3 regions of the Idiomarina sp. 28-8 genome follow, and region 1 is predicted to be linked to each of the others. Evidence: predicted binding sites of a transcription regulator. Region 1 holds the regulator's gene; each other region holds the start of a gene.
The links. Region 1 encodes LexA, which represses DNA repair genes until DNA is damaged. Its sites were predicted from a motif close to TACTGTATNNNNATACAGTA; they were not measured.
Positions count from the first base shown of each region.

Region 2: RJ32_RS04730 (ImuA family protein) is a predicted target of LexA. The motif match lies at 4,022-4,041, and genes of this name have one in related genera.
Region 3: RJ32_RS08875 (YebG family protein) is a predicted target of LexA. The motif match lies at 1,781-1,800, and genes of this name have one in related genera.

Region 1 covers NZ_DF266789.1:561,245-566,793, forward strand. Annotated here, with positions in the region: gene plsB (glycerol-3-phosphate 1-O-acyltransferase PlsB) at 1-2,401, opposite strand, end outside; gene lexA (transcriptional repressor LexA) at 2,533-3,150, shown strand; gene RJ32_RS02835 (hypothetical protein) at 3,147-3,584, shown strand; gene coxB (cytochrome c oxidase subunit II) at 3,890-5,011, shown strand; gene ctaD (cytochrome c oxidase subunit I) at 5,022-5,549, shown strand, end outside.
Region 2 covers NZ_DF266789.1:965,637-971,185, forward strand. Annotated here, with positions in the region: gene ccoG (cytochrome c oxidase accessory protein CcoG) at 1-121, shown strand, start outside; gene RJ32_RS04710 (serine/threonine protein kinase) at 114-1,118, shown strand; gene RJ32_RS04715 (thiol:disulfide interchange protein DsbA/DsbL) at 1,157-1,774, shown strand; gene RJ32_RS04720 (mechanosensitive ion channel family protein) at 1,776-3,011, opposite strand; gene RJ32_RS04725 (acyltransferase) at 3,024-3,935, opposite strand; gene RJ32_RS04730 (ImuA family protein) at 4,054-4,653, shown strand; gene RJ32_RS04735 (DNA polymerase Y family protein) at 4,653-5,549, shown strand, end outside.
Region 3 covers NZ_DF266791.1:205,806-211,354, forward strand. Annotated here, with positions in the region: gene RJ32_RS08865 (DEAD/DEAH box helicase) at 1-421, shown strand, start outside; gene RJ32_RS08870 (M14 family metallocarboxypeptidase) at 450-1,361, opposite strand; gene RJ32_RS08875 (YebG family protein) at 1,438-1,752, opposite strand; gene RJ32_RS08880 (MFS transporter) at 1,888-3,069, shown strand; gene RJ32_RS08885 (flavin reductase family protein) at 3,059-3,715, opposite strand; gene RJ32_RS08890 (hypothetical protein) at 3,849-4,268, shown strand; gene RJ32_RS08895 (hypothetical protein) at 4,249-4,443, shown strand; gene arfB (alternative ribosome rescue aminoacyl-tRNA hydrolase ArfB) at 4,440-4,850, opposite strand; gene RJ32_RS08905 (hypothetical protein) at 4,893-5,135, opposite strand; gene RJ32_RS08910 (serine hydrolase) at 5,206-5,549, opposite strand, start outside.

The sequences.
Region 1 (5,549 bases):
GCACAGGGCCGTCAATGAGCTCATCGACCTGATCGCTGAGCTCGCCCACCGGCTCGGCAGCAATTTGCTGGCCGTCGTCATTAATTTCTACCAGACCTTGCTGTTTTAAACTGGCAATCAGCGTCGACATAACTTTCTTATCGTAAAATTCCGGGGCGTCAATACCGTGAATTGAACTTAAGCGTTCGGCCAGGGTAATAGATTGCTTTTCGAGATCTGCCCGCATAATAGGCTGCGCCTGTTGCAGCAACTCAAGTACAATACAATAACGCTGCAAGGTTTCGCTGGCACTGTTGGCCAATAACCTCAGCCGATACCACTGCGCACTTTCCCGTTGCGCTATGGTGCAAACACCGTCTTCCAGAGTAATTAGCTTTTGTCGCGCCAACTCTTCAGCAAGAGCTTCCGTCCAGAGCGGTAAGTCTTCAACATTATGACTCAAATAGAGCTCGGCTTTTAACGACGGATAAATTGCCTGCGTCCGCGCCGCAATTTCGGCCACGCTGACTTTCTTCTTAGCCATGATAATTGACGCAACAATACCGGGAACGACCATCAAATGAAGAATGTTATTCCGGTAATACGTCATTGCTATGGCTGTCATGCGCTCCAGCGACACGACTTCACCCATGGTGTCGCTATCAACCGTAAATTTGTCGGTGCGCAGTGCCTGTTGCCAAAGCTCTTCCGGTGTCTCCTCCGGCACGCTCATCATATTGCTGTATGGCACTTCGCGCAGCACGCCCAGATAAACCTCCAGTTGAGCCAACAACTCTTCTTTCATCAGCGCGTGGTGCTCTGAACTCAGTAGCGCCAATGCGGTAAGGTTAACGCTGTTTGCCGCCGCTGAATCGTTAATGCCCTGCATAACTTGCTCGGCTAAACCACCTACCACCGGGTTCAACCAGCCCGGGCGTTCCGGTTCCTGTGCCCCTCGCGTGACCGACTCATGCCAGTTAGGCGCCACTTTGTCCAAATGGTGTTTTAAATTAATAGGCTGACCGAAAGTCACAAAGCCCTGGCCAAAATTGCGCAGCTTGGCCACGGTTTTCAGAATTTGAAAAACCGACTCTTTTTCTTTGTCCTTACCTTTAAGCTCTTTCAGGTAAGTAGCCACTTCCATAATATGCTCGTAACCAAGGTACACTGGCACCAGCGATACTGGGCGTTGCTGGTCACGCAACATGCCCTGCACTGTCATTGCCAGCATACCGGTTTTAGGCGGTAATAAGCGGCCGGTTCTGGAGCGGCCGCCTTCACTGAAGTATTCCACCGGGTAACCCTTTTGGAACAACCAGCACAAATATTCGCGAAAAACGGAGGAGTACAGTTTGTTACCCCGGAAGCTGCGGCGAATAAAGAACGCGCCGCCACGGCGGAAAATGCCACCGACAGGGAAAAAATTAAGGTTCACGCCAGCCGCAATATGCGGCGGCACAAGGCCTTCTTTATAAATAACGTAGCTAAGCAGCAAGTAGTCCATATGGCTTCGATGACAAGGCACATAGATAACTTCGTGTCCTTGTTGCGCCAGTCGTCGAATCGTATCCCCTCCTTTTACATGAATGCCGTTGTAAATCCGGTTCCACATCCAGGCCATAAAACGATCTAACACCCGGATAAGTGTTGAATTATAGTTGGCGGCTATTTCATCGATATAAGATAAAGCGCGCTTGCGGGCGGCTTCTTCACTGATTTTCTTACCTCTGGCTTCATCCGATACCGCTTTTTTTAGCGCCGGGGTATTAATGAGTGCTGACATCAACTCTTTGCGCTGACTCAGTTTAGGGCCGGCAACAGCATGGCGCATACGAACGAAATGAACTCGCGCTACCCGCGCCAATTTGTGCGCAATACGCATATCTGTTCCGTGGTCACGCGCCATAGTGCCCAGGCTCACCGAACGTGAGAAGCGCAGTAACACTTGTCGACCAGAAAAAAATACCAGCCAGAATTTACGCCAATGGCCCGGGTTATCTAAGTCACCGGTCATAGTATTACCGGCATGCGCTTCTTCTCCGGCCTGGCGGCCCCAGAATACGCCCGCAGGTATCAGTTGAACATCCAGCTCCGGCTGGTCTTTGTGCAGGGTTAATAACTGGTGAAATTCGGACACCGTTTGATCCGAGACCTCATTCGCCAATTCTTCCAGATACATGATTCGGTTATAGGTTTTACCATTAACCACAAGAGGGTCGACAGGGTCTGGCAAGCCACGCTTGTGCGCCGCCCGCTGTAAAATTGATAGATCCGCTTTAGAGGTTGAACGCATTACATAAACAATTGGCTTGCCAACAGTTGCTGAATGCTCTTCTTCAGTGCCATCCCAAATTTCCTGAAAGCGCGTTAACCAGCGTAACGGGTATTTAAAAATTGGGAAAAAGCGGCTTATTCCTTTCATATAGAGACCTCTGTTTTAAACAGAAATACAGGATACCAACTTCGTGTAAAAATGTCGTTCAAGAAATTACTTGCGAAATCAATTTACCTGTATATACTCACAGTATCACTGTACAAATAAACAGGTACATTATGCGCCCGTTAACACCAAGACAATCTGAAATTCTTGAGCTTATTAAGGATAATCTGCACGCAACCGGTATGCCGCCGACCCGTGCCGAAATTGCCCATAAGCTGGGTTTCCGCTCTGCCAACTCTGCGGAGGAGCACCTGAAAGCGCTGGCCCGTAAAGGCGTTATCGAAATACTCCCCGGCATGTCGCGCGGTATTCGCCTTGTCGGCGATGACTACGATATCGCCGATGGCCTGCCGTTAATCGGCCAGGTTGCAGCAGGTGAACCTTTATTGGCTGAACAACACGTTGAAGGCCATTACAAAATTGACGAATCACTGTTTCATCCAGCCGCCAGTTTCTTACTTAAAGTAAACGGTATGAGCATGAGAGACATTGGCATTTTAGACGGTGACTTACTGGCTGTACATAAAACCGAACAAGCACGTAACGGACAAATAGTCGTTGCACGAGTTGAAGACGAAGTCACTGTAAAGCGTTTTGAACAGCGCGGAAAAACTATTTTGCTTCATCCTGAAAATGAAGATTTCTCTACCATTACTGTCAACCTTGCCGAGCAAGTTTTTGCCATTGAAGGGCTTGCGGTGGGTGTGATCAGAAACGGAGCGACCTTATGAAAACTCAATATCAGCAAAAACTACATCACCCGGGTTTGTGGACTGCCGAAGCGCCGGTGTCGCCTTTCCCTGTAGACGCGAAACGCAGTCAGGATTCATTTGACGTCGATAGCCTGTCTCCGGTTGTACAGCGGGCTTTGCAACAAAAACCGAGCCAGTGGATAACAGTTATTGGTGGCGATAAAAACGTCATTCAGCAACTTATTGCCTGTGGCGTAGCTGAATCTCAAATCCGCTGGTTACGCAGTCATTCTGTCGAACGTTGTGAATGGGCGCTGGAACAGGCTTTACTAGCAGGTACCAGTAGTATGGTTATCGGTTATCTCGATTCGGTTTCCAGCCGTACCTGGCAGCGTGCAAAAATGGCCAGTAAATTAAGTGAAACACAATATTTCCTGTTTGATAAAAACACACTGACATCCCACCTGCACTAACCCCACCTTTGTTAGTGTGTTTTCTTCCCCAAGGCTGCTTTCGCAGCCTTTTTTTAACAGATCCGCTTATTTTTTGTTCGTTCGCGTGATTTGATCTGGATCTTTGGTTGTAAATTCGTTAATAAATGCAGTACCCGATTATAAAAATAATATAATAACGATAACTACAACAAAGAGTCAGTAGAGAAAGCGATTTCTGGGGAGAAGCTGTACCTTTTTCTGCTTACCTCTTTGTTCTTCTAATTCAGGCTAGCAAAACTTGCTTTGCTGTCTCATTGAAGAATAAGAGGAGAAGCCACGTGAAAATGAAGCCTTTGTGGGCACTATTGGCGCTAACGAGTCTACCGGCTGTTGCTCAGTCGCGTCTCAATATGACCCAAGGTGTCACTGAAGTGAGTAACCAAGTTTACGATCTCCATATGATTATCTTTTACATCTGCTGTGTCATTGGTGCGATTGTATTTGGTCTCATGTTCATTTCGATAATCCGCCATCGGAAGTCGAAAAACCCTAAACCTGCAAATTTCCACGAAAACGTCAAAGTAGAAATTGCCTGGACTATAGTGCCTCTACTTATTCTCGCAGGCATGGCTGTGCCGGCAACAACCACACTCATTGCCATGGAAGACACGGCAGATGCAGACGTGACGGTTCAGATAACTGGGTCGCAGTGGAAATGGCATTACAAATACTTTGAAAACGATGTTGAATACTTTAGTCGTTTAGCCACTCAGCAGGAGCAAATTAATAATCAGTTTGAAAAAGGCGAGAACTACTTGCTGGAGGTGGACCGTCCCCTGGTTATTCCGACTGACAGGAAGGTACGTTTTTTGGTTACATCGGACGATGTTATTCACAGCTGGTGGGTTCCTGACTTTGCCGTAAAAAAAGACGCTAACCCGGGCTTTATTAACGAAACCTGGACCAGGGTCGATGAACCGGGTATTTATCGGGGTCAGTGCGCAGAGCTTTGCGGTAAAGATCATGGTTTTATGCCCGTCGTTGTTATAGCTAAAGAACCAGCTGAATACGAAAAGTGGATTACTGAGAAAGAGGAAGAGCAACGCAAGGCACGGGAACGTGAACAAGAATTGCTTGCCATGGAAATGTCAGAAGACGAACTCATGGATCTCGGTGAAAAAATTTACAACAGTACCTGCTCTGCTTGTCACCAGGCTAACGGTCAAGGCGTTGACGGCACCTTCCCTGCACTTGCGGGTTCCGGTATCGCAGTGGATCCTGAAGCCAAAGATAAACACATCGACACCGTCGTTAACGGCGTTACCGGCACCGCAATGCAAGCCTTTGGAAGTCAACTTTCCATGCGCGAATTAGCCGCGGTTATCACCTATGAGCGTAATGCCTGGGGTAACGATACCGGAGACCTGATTCAGGCCGCCGATATTAACGAAGTCATGAATCAATAAGGAGACGGTGATGAGCACTGTAGTGGAAGAAACACATCACGATACACACCACGATCATAAGCCGTCTGGTATTGGTCGCTGGCTATTTACAACTAACCATAAAGATATTGGTTCAATGTACCTATGGCTAAGTTTCACCATGTTTTTGGTGGGCGGTGCTATGGCGATGGTCATCCGCGCCGAGCTGTTCCAACCTGGGCTGCAGCTTGTTGAGCCACAATTCTTTAATCAAATGACCACAGTACATGGTCTGGTTATGATTTTCGGCGCAGTTATGCCTGCTTTTACGGGTTTGGCTAACTGGATGATCCCCATGATGATTGGCGCACCAGATATGGCGCTGCCCCGGATGAATAACTGGAGTTTCTGGATTTTACCTTTTGCTTTCATGGTTTTATTGGGTTCTTTGTTTATGGAAGGTGGAGGCCCGGCATTTGGCTGGACAGCTTACGCACCGCTTTCAACAACTTACAGCTCGGATTCAACGGCATTGTTCGTATTTTCAGTACACATTATGGGTATTTCATCCATTATGAGC
Region 2 (5,549 bases), 400 kb from region 1:
AACCGTAGCGGTTCCACCATCATTATTAGAAGGTCAGGTCACAGAGTTTTACTTCGTGGTCACAGCGGTTGATAATGCGGATATAACTAATACGCATCAGAGCCGCTTTTTATATGAATGATTTTACAGAGAACGCGTCGGACTTTGCTTTTCAGGGACTGACGCCGGATCTGGTTGTTAATGCCTTAGAAAGTGTCGGTTTGTATCCCGCATCGGGCTTGCTGGCACTTAATAGCTACGAAAACCGGGTTTATCAGTTTGCTGACGACGATCGCAAACGTTACGTGGCAAAATTCTATCGCCCGCAGCGCTGGCGCACAGAGCAAATTAACGAAGAACTGGAGTTTGTTGAGGAACTGGCGCAAGCCGAGGTTCCGGCGGTTTCGGCTCTGGAGCTTCAGGGAAAGCGTCTGCACGAGTTTGAAGGCTATCGTTTTTGTGTGTATACAAGCATTGGCGGCAGAGCCTTTGAGCCGAATGACCTGGACGAACTTGAGCGACTGGGCCGTCAAATAGGCCGTATGCATGCGGTGGCTCAGGCAGGCAAGTTTAAAGTCCGGGAAACCATTGACTATGAAGGTTTTGTGGAACAGTCCGTGGTCGAGCTACACCAGTCCGCTTTATTACCCGCTGAATTAAAAGACGCCTTTTTTGCCATTCTTGATCCCTTAAGTGAGCGCTTACGTTCTACACCTTTGCAGGACTTCGAGTATCAGCGTCTGCATGGCGACTGCCATATTGGTAATATTCTGCAGTATGAAGAGCAACTGACTTTTGTCGATTTTGATGATTGTCGCTCCGGCCCTGCAGTTCAGGACTTATGGATGATGCTGAACGGATCGCATCAGGAGCAAACATTACAGATGGATGCCCTGCTGACTGGCTACGAAGATTTCTGCGAATTCGATACGGCGCAATTGATATTAATTGAACCTTTGCGCAGTTTCAGAATCATTCAATATATGGCATGGTTATCACGCCGGTGGCAAGATAGTGCCTTTCAGCGAGCGTTTCCCTGGTTTGCAGAAAGCCGATATTGGGAGCAGCAGATTCTGGCACTGAAAGAACAATTGGCGGGGCTGGATGAAGCGCCGCTGAACCTTGGTTTTAATGGCTAATTTGAATAGATAGTTTTAACAGATAACAGGAAATGATAATGAAAAAGTGGTTAATGGGTTTTGCCGGGGCATTAATGGTCGCAGCGGGTTTTGCTCAGGCTCAGAATTTTGAAGAAGGTGTCCACTACGAAGTGGTGGCCGATGAAGCGACCAGCAAGCCGGAAATTGCAGAGTTTTTCTCATTTTACTGCGTGCACTGCTACCGCTTTGAACCTATTGCAAAAGAACTGAAATCTGAATACCCGGATGCTTTCAAGAAGGCTCATGTGTCGTTCATTAGTCCTCGCGGTAACGTGGGCGAGACCATGACTCAGGCTTTTGTCGTTGCGCAAAAACTGAATAAGGAAGAAGAGATTGCCGCGGCTATTTTTGATTACAACTTTAATAAAAATAGCATGCTGACCAGCAAGCAGGACATTCGTAATGTGTTTATTGTTAACGGTGTTTCCGGTGATGAGTTTGATAAAGCTATGGCGAGCTTCACTGTGCGCGCTGCGGCGTCTAAAATGGATCGCCGGGCAAGCAACTTAGGGGTTAACGCAACGCCAACTTTTATCGTTAACGGTAAATACAAAATGCTGCCACAGGGTTTCCGTGACAGCGATAATTTTCAGGAAGACTTTTCTGATTTAGCCGGTTATCTGTTAGAAAAGTAACTCAGGACTCCGGTTTATAGTCACAATAAGCGCCTTCTTTGTTTTCAGAGAAGGCGTGGTTGTTATTCAAGTACTGATAATTCTTCAGTCCAAAGTCTGGCATCACACTGTATAAATACTCGATAATTGAGCTTTGTACCGCTTCGTATTTCATCCAGTCCGTTTGTTTACAAAACGCATAAATTTCCAGCGGTAACCCTGCTGCTGTAGGCTGCATAAGGCGAGCCATAATAGTCAGATCTTCTCTTACCTGTTTGTGGTTCCTTAGATAATTGTCAGTAAATACCCGGAATACAGTTAAGTTACTTACCGGTTTGTCGAGTTCATTGGCATTTAGCCAGTCGTCAGCGGACTGATTAAAATGCTTTTTAGCAAGTTCTTCTAACTGTTCGTTCGACAGAATTTTAGAGCTGTCCAAATCAATCATTAGTGAACGTCTCATGCGCCGCCCACCTGTATTGATCATTCCCTGCCAGTTTTTAAACGACTCGTGTATTAATACATAAGTGGGCAAGTAAACAATGGTTTTATCCCAGTTCTCAACTTGCACGGAAATTAGGCCGACTTCCTGAACCGTACCATCAACCCCGTGATCAGTCAGTTCAATCCAGTCACCAATAGCAACCATACGGTTGGTCGCCAATTGCACTCCGGCGACAAAGCCCATTAGGGTATCCCTGAAAACCACCATAAGAATGGCGGTCATGGCGCCGAAGCCGCTGAGTAAATACATGGGGGACTTGTTCATAATAATGGCGATGGTAATAATAATGGCCATTAGTACCAATACGAGCTTTATAACCTGTATGACCCCGGTAATGGGGACTTCACGTGCTTTATAAGAGTAATCATAAGCAATGGATACTACGTTAGCTAAAGCCGTGAGGATGCTGGTAATAACCCAGGTAAGATAAACACCAACAACGGTACGTAGCGGGGACTGCCAGCTTTCAAAGTCATCGATAAACAGGATCGGTATGAAACTGTGTATCAGGATAACCGGGGCTAAGTTAGCGCAGCGCTTAAAAAGGCCGCTGTTAACCAATGACTTATACCAACGCTCAGGCGCTCTTTTTAGTAAGTGCTCTATGGCATGGTCGATAAGCCAACGCGCTATGGCATAGGTAATATAGCAACCAATAAGAACCATTAATGAACTGATAGCCAGGCTCAGTTCCTGTAAATTGCTTTCAATACCGAATTTCTGTAGCCACTCTTTTACAAACTCGAAGTCCATTATAAAACTCCCTTAGCGGGTGCTGTGAATTTGCTTACGCATTTCGTCAATGGTTTGATCTTTTTCCTGCCAGCGCTGATTCAACCATTGTTGAAAATGGGCTCTGAAGACTTCGTCACTGGCGTAATCGCCGATTAAGTCAGCGGTAATGGGCCGTGTCTTTATATCAACATAGACGTTTTTCAATTGTCCGCTTAATAAATGCCAGACTACCGGGCGTTTATCGGTTCCCGGATAGACAATGGTAATATCCAGAATGGCCTCAAACTGACCTCCCATAATTTGCAAAGAGAAAGCCGTACCGCCGGCCTTAGGTGGCAGCAGGTTGCGAAAGGGGCTCTGTTTCTTTTCGTGTTTTTCCGGGGTAAAGCGCGTGCCTTCACAGAAATTCACCACAGTTGTAGGAATGTGGCGGAATTTGGCGCAGGAGCGTGTTGTTGTTGCAATGTCTTTGCCTTTTAAGTGTGGTTTTTTCTCCAGCAACTCTTTTGAGTAGCGTTTCATAAAAGGCATATCCAGTACCCAGCAGCCCCAGCCAATAATGGGTATCCACATAAGTTGTGACTTTAAAAAGAAGCGGGGCATAGGCATGTGGCGACGAGTCAAATGCATTAATACCAGCACATCGACCCAGCTACGGTGGTTAGCCATAACCATGTACCAGCCTTTTTCGTGGATATCGAGGTCACCTTCAATGTGCCATTCCATGCGTTGAGTCAGCTGGAACATCATTGACATACAGTACGCCCAGACTCTGAATAGAGCATTCCCCAGAAAAGAACAAATGCGCTGAGGCGTTTTAAAAGGCAGTAACACTTTAAAAATACCAATACTAATAATCGAAACACCAATAATAGCGGTGGTGATTAATCCCCATGAAAAGTTAATAACGACTCTGAAGGGAATGAGTATTGATGTCAGCATGCTGCCCTATCCTAATTAGAAACAATGAGATAAATAATAACTGAAGCCAGTAATGATGTCTGTTGGTAACGAGTAAAAATTAATGATACTGTATATATGTACAGTATTCGGAGGTTTTATGCAGACAAAGCTTCAGACTCTTATTCAGCAAGGGCTTGTTTGGCATGGTCAGGTTACCGACAATCAGACAGCAACCTTAAGCTCCGGTTTTTCGTCGTTAGATACGGCGCTGGGCGGTGGCTGGCAATACCCGGGGTTGCATGAATGGCAGTTGCCAACTCCTTTTTCGGAGCAGGCACTATTGTTGCCATTAATACAGCGTGCGGTGCAACAAAAGCAGTCAGTTTTCTGGGTAAACCCTCCGGCCTGGTTGTCGGCTGCTGGCTTACATCATTATGGACTTAATGAGTCTATGCAGGTGGTTGTTCAGACCAGTGCAGAGAAAGCTGCCTGGGCGTTTGAGCAGATATTGCAGACAAAAAATGCGCTGGCTTTAGGCTGGTTTGCACAAAAAGAGACGACAGCTCAATCTGTTCGGCGTTGGTATAAAGCTGCCCAAACCGGGCAGATGGGCGTGGTCTTGAGCGAACCCGCTTTAAATGAAGAGGCGCGGGCTTATTCTAACCGTGTACGGTTAAAGCTTGGTGAATCGGGTGTCACGCTCGACATACTAAAACGTAAAGTGGGTTGGCCGCTGGAAGGCGTTGTTCTGAACTAATGTGGCTATATTGTCATTTTCCCCAACTACTACTGGATAATCGGGTGCGCTTACAGCCTGACAGCAACACCCTGCCGCTGGCACTTTACCAGTTACAGGGTAACCAGTCGGTTATAGTGCAGTGCAACACCTTGGCGCGGGAGGCTGGGGTCAAAACCTCTATCCAGACGGTTATGGCAATATCGCTTTGTGAGCAACTGCAACTCGTTGAATATATTCCGGAGCGTGAGCAGCAGGTGTTGCAGCAATTAGCCACCCGACTTTACCAGTGGGCAGCTAAGTTAGTTTTGTATCCATCCAAAGGTCTGGCAATTGAGTTGAGTAGTCTGGCGCAGTTGTATGGCGGGATGGATGCGGTATTTAACACGTTATCCCGAGAGGTTGATGCGCTGCCAATTAAGGCTCAGCTGGCAGTCGCGGATAACCCTTTAGCCGCTCAATTATTAGCAGAATATGACTGCCCGGTTTCGTTAAACCCCAAAGAGTCTGCACAGCTGCTGGCTCAGCTACCTATTGGTGCTGCCGGTTTAGGAACAAAAACACAGAAGCATTGTAAAGCCGCTGGTTTTCGTCAGCTGGGAGAGCTCATACAGTTATCGGGAGATGAAGTCGGCCGGCAGTTGGGCCTGGAAACACAGTTATATCTGGAGCGAATTCAGGGTCGCCAGCAGCAAAGTTATAATTTTTTCACTCCACCGGAAAGTTTCCGGCAAAGCCTGGATCTGGTCACTGAAATTCCTCACTGGCAAGGGTTGTTGTTTCCGCTAAAAAGACTGTTCGGTGAGCTGGAAGATTTTCTCTATCAGCGGCAAAAAGTAACCCAGCAGGTTAGTATTGAACTGCATCACCGATATGAACCTCCTTCTGTTGTTCCCGTCGCTTTAGCTGAACCCGGC
Region 3 (5,549 bases), on a different contig from region 1:
TATGGCAATCCACGGTAACAAAAGTCAGGGCGCAAGAACCAAGGCTTTAGCACAGTTTAAAGCCGGTAAATTACGAGTATTGGTTGCAACGGATATCGCTGCACGCGGTATTGATATTGATGAATTGCCACACGTTATTAACTTTGAACTGCCTCAGGTCGCTGAAGACTATGTACACCGTATTGGCCGTACAGGTCGTGCAGGAAGTGAAGGTGAAGCGGCGTCTTTAGTCTGTGTTGATGAGCATAAATTGCTGCGCGATATAGAAAAGCTAACTAAAAATGAGATACCCAGGGAAGTTATTCCGGGTTTTGAACCAGACCCCAGCATAAAGCCGGAGCCGATTCAGAAGCCTCGTACGGGGCGTCCTCAAAACTCTCGTCGTGCGCCTCGCCAGAAGCGCCCGGACACACGACGTTAATTCTACCGCAGACCTGTAGGACCGGACTTTACTTTAAGAAGTCCAGTCCTCCGGTTACCGCAGCAACTTGTGCTTGAATACACTGTTCAGGCGTTGCTTTCGGGCTGTCGGGATACACTTCTGTAGTCGTCGCATACTCTGCTTTGCTAAAGCTAATGCACAAACCCATTTTCGCCGTTGGCAATAAAATAACGCCACGCTGAGCAATATCCTCGCCTATCAGTTTATTTTCGTCGTCGGCATCGGCAATATGAGTGACCTCTTCCACCGAATCTAACACCGCCTTCTGAAACTCAGGATAAGGCTTTTCTGAATTTCCAACCAAATAGAACCCATCCGGAATATTCCAGTTCGTATTCACTTTTCCATCCATCGCCGCTTTGGCCGGACGAAACTCGCTGTTATCCGTATCCGTTGTTTCGTGTAAATCTATGTGGGCCAGAATATCTACGCCTAAGCCAGCAACATAATTCATAATGTGCGCGCATTCCCCGGCAGGAGAATCAGCGACAAAAGAGCGATTAGGATCAATGGCCGCCGGATTCCAACGGTTGATGGTTTCATAGCCCCAGGGACTCAAACATGGCGCTACCACCACATTGAAGTGTGGCTGGTAATCTTTCGCTTTGGTTTCAATAAAGCGCAACGCACCATGGACACCACTGGTTTCATACCCATGTACTCCGCCGGTAACCAAAACCGTTGGCTTCGAGTCATCCCAGTTTTTTGTTCTGACCACAAATAAAGGATAAGTACCGCTGTCGTACGCAAGTTCACCATATTGGTCTACATCGAAATCGCTTTTAAAGGTTTCAATCTTACTAACCACATCATCGAAGTAAGAGCGCTTTTTCGTTTGCTCGGCCAGCCACTGAGCTTTTTCTGTCGCTCCCCATGGGGTGCCCGGTGTTCCGATATGGTAAATCGTTTGTTGCGTCATATTTTAATCCTATTCACTTAAAACAAGGCTGCTATATTAGCAAAGTCTTTGCCGGCACCAAATGAAATACCGGTAGCTAAGCCGCTTTGGTCGATTCCTTATCCGCAGGCTTGGACGCTTCCACTTTTTCTGTCGATGCTTTTTCAGTCTTAGGTTTTTTAGGCTTTTTAGCCCCTAAAGCAATGAGTATATTTTCACGCTCTTTCGCTAAAAACAGAGCCATATCCTCGAGTTGTTGCTCATCAGTGAACAGTTCGCTACTTTTAATTAATGGGTTCAGGGCTTCTGCCATATCCAGAATTTTATCGTGCGCATCGGCTTCGGCTTTTGAAGTGAAGGTCATTTTCTCGGCTCCGTCGCGAATAACTACATATTGGGTTACTACAGCCATGGTATGGTCCTTTGCTGATGTGTAAATATACTGTTTATTTGTACAGTAAAGTGACATAGATTGCAATAGTTGTAGCATTCGCTAAACTGCGCACTCCGAACAGGCCTTCGTTACGACAGGAAGTAAATCCGCCCTATGCAGTTCTCAAAAATACAAGTTCTACTGGCCATTTTTGCAATGGCAATTGGAAGCTTTGCCATTGGTATTGGTGAGTTTGTCATTATGGGGCTGCTGCCCGACGTCGCTGCAGACTTTAATACCGACACCCGGGAAACAGGCCACTTAATCAGTCTTTATGCGCTTGGTGTGGTTATCGGAGCTCCGCTTATTACCATTTTATTTGCCAGGCTGCCACGCAAACCTATGTTACTGGCACTAATGCTGGCATTTTCTCTGGGCAACTTCGCCAGTGCCTCAGCAGACAATTACACATTACTTCAGGTGTTACGTTTCTTAACTGGCCTGCCTCACGGTGCTTATTTCGGGATTGCCTGTTTGGTTGCGGCCGATATGGTTCGTAAAAATCAACGTGGTATGGCAGTAACTATGGTGATGATGGGACTCACGGTAGCTATCCTGGTCGGAAACCCTTTAGCCACCTGGTTAGGGCAGCTTATTGACTGGCGCACCGTATATCATACCGTGGGAGCTCTAGGCTTACTGGCCTTTGTCATGATTTTCATTGTGGTACCCAAACACCCGAATGAAAAGAAAACTTCTGCCCGTGGAGAGATGCAGGCATTACAAAACCCTCAAGTCTGGCTGACTTTAGCCATAGGGGCCATTGGCTTCGGCGGCATGTTTGCGGTACTGAGCTACATAGCTCCAACACTAATAAACGCCACCGGCTTGGATTCTCACTGGATACCTGTTGCTTTATTTATCTACGGACTGGGATCCTTGGCGGGTAGTTTGGTCGGCGGCTGGGCTGCCGACAGAAATCTGAAATTAACCATTGGCGGTTCTCTGGTATGGTCGGCAATTGTGCTGGCAATTTTTCCCTTAACACTGCAGAGTCTCTGGACGGTGATGCCTATGGTGTTATTACTTGGTAGTTCCGCCGCGCTGGTTCCGGCTCTGCAGGTACGTTTAATGGACGTTGCCGGAGAAGCCCAGACTTTAGCAGCATCGTTAAACCACTCCGCTTTTAATGCGGCTAACGCCTTAGGTGCCTGGCTGGGTGGTCTTGCTATTATTTCTCCACTTAGTTGGCAGGGAACCGGCTGGGTTGGGTGCGCGCTGTCGCTGGCCGGTCTGCTACTCTTTTGGGTTACTAAAAAGCACAGTCGCAGAACACCCAACATAGTTAGTCTTTAGGCTCGCCTTCTGCATCTAATTCACTAAGCTCCTCATCGGGTTTCGCATAAGACAAACGCGCAGCCCGCTGAGTGCGATGATACCCATCAAGGCCTGAAATTGTCATTGTGCCGAGCGATTCTATATCAATGAAACCATCGCTTTTCACCGCCTCTTCTTTAACTTCAACCCAACGAACTTCCCCAACAATTAATGCAGTGTCGTTATGTTGTATCGGAATAATTTCAACCTGCTGCATACCTATTCTGAGCGAACTTTCGGCCACATACGGCGCATGAAAACCGTCGACAAATTCGGGCGTCAGGCCACAAGCTTCAAACTCTGATGTTTCTCTGGGATACCGTGCTGAGGTCTGATGTGCTTGGCGAAAAAAATTTTCGTTAACTTGATTAATCGTATAAACACCACTCTCTTCAATGTTTTCCCAGGTGTGTCGGGTTACTGACTGAGGGCGCATAACAAACCCTAACAGAGGTGGGTTACTTCCCAGATGAACAACAGAACTTATCATGGCTAAATTATTTTGCTGATGCCGGTCTCGGGTACCAATGACATTGGCACTTTTAAACCCGGATAAACAATTCACAAAACGTGCGCGATCGCGGTCATTCATTTTCGCTAAATCTTGCTGTTTGTAGGTTTTCATTAAAGCTCCAGTTTATTTTTGTCGGCTATCTATACGTTTTATTTTGCAATTACGATCGTTTACAAATAACTTATTGCGAACTATTATCATTTGCGTTAGCTTGTTTAATCAAAGCCAGAATAAAGGATGCATAATGACTAACGCCTATCAAGAGTACTTTAACTCTCAGGAAAAGCTAAAAATAGCGAGCTCACTGCTCAACCAAAAAGATTATCGCGCTGCAACGACATTTCTCAGTCAGGCACGCGACTCAGCAAAACGGGCCTTCAGTGAACCTGTACTGGTGGGTAATGCCATCCAAAGCTTTACAACCTGTTCTATTTTGTTAATTGCTACCCATATTCGCTGCCAGCAAAAGCTACAGGCGTATGAGTTTCAACAAGAGAGTGTTGAGCAACTAACATCATGGCTTAATCAGGCTAAAACTCAGCCGCTAGAAGAGATATGTCGTTACTGCTATCAACTCCTAATTACCGGTTGTCAGCATTCTCGTTGCCTGGGGCACTGTATGCAACAATTAGAGGAATCCGGTTATGCGCATGAACAAACCTGAACGCTTGCAACTTTCAATGAGTAAAGAGCAACTTAAAAAACTGCTGCTTGAGCAAAAGTTAGTGGCCAGTGATATTCGTTGCAGTGATTACTGCAGTCAGTGCGAGCTTAAACAGCTGATACTTGAGTGCGCCAGAATAAACTGCTCCGGCTCTTTGCAGAACTTCGACGGTTAGAAGTCTTTTTTTCGAAGTGCTTTTTTCTGTCCCTGCTGCTTTTTAGTGGTTAGCCGTCTTTCTTTAGCCGAGCGGCTGGGTTTCGTCGGAATGCGTTTTTTCTGAACCTGAGATGCACTGCGGATTAAATCAATTAGTTGTTCAAGTGCCAGCTCTCTATTACGTGCCTGACTGCGAGTTTCCTGAGACTTAATAATCACCTTTCCGCTTTGAGTAATGCGGTGATCAGATTTTTTCAGTAATCGGCTTTTATAAAAGTCGGGAAGTGAAGAGGCCTGAATATCAAAAATGAGTTGAGCCGCAGTTGCTACTTTATTCACGTTTTGCCCACCCGCTCCACTGGAACGGATAAACTGCCATTCAATTTCGCTATCTGCTAACTCAACTCGTTGTGATATCTGAATCATTTTTCTCTTTATTACCAAAAAAATTAAACGATTTTACCCACATCACTCAGCAGGCTGAATAAAATTATCTATACCTTCTTCTTTCAAAGCGTCGAGGGCTTCAGCAAGCGCATCATCTTCGTTCTCAAACGCATCTTCCCAAAGCGTTGAATTATTATTTTCATCAACAATTTCCAGAATCCAGCCGCTGTCCTCGGTACGGTAAATATCTATCTCTACATTTTTACCGTCAGCGCTGTATTGTTGGGTATGTTTGCTTTGAGTTACTTGCTGTTCTTCGTTCATAATAGAGTCTCTGTATACGTCCGTATGGTGGCAACAGTCTATCACTGTTCGGCTTACTCTGAGGGGATTTTTATAGAGCTTTTAGTACATCCCGCACAAAGTCATGCTCGTTAAATCCTTGTTCACCAGCAATGTCATAACCACGACGAACCACCACTAAATTCTTTGAAGGAATAACGACCAAGAATTGCCCCCGGTTTCCACGGGCAGCAATAGTATCGTCAGGTAGTTCTGGAAAGCGCTCGTTATAAAGCCACCACTGCGCACCGTAGCCCGGAGCATCTTCCGGTGGCTGAGCCGGTGCTGGCATACTAATATAATCCAACCAGCCTTCCGGTAAAATTTGTTCTCCCTGCCATTGCCCTTCCTGTAAGTGCAAAACACCCAAACGAGCTAAGTCACGAGACGTCGTCC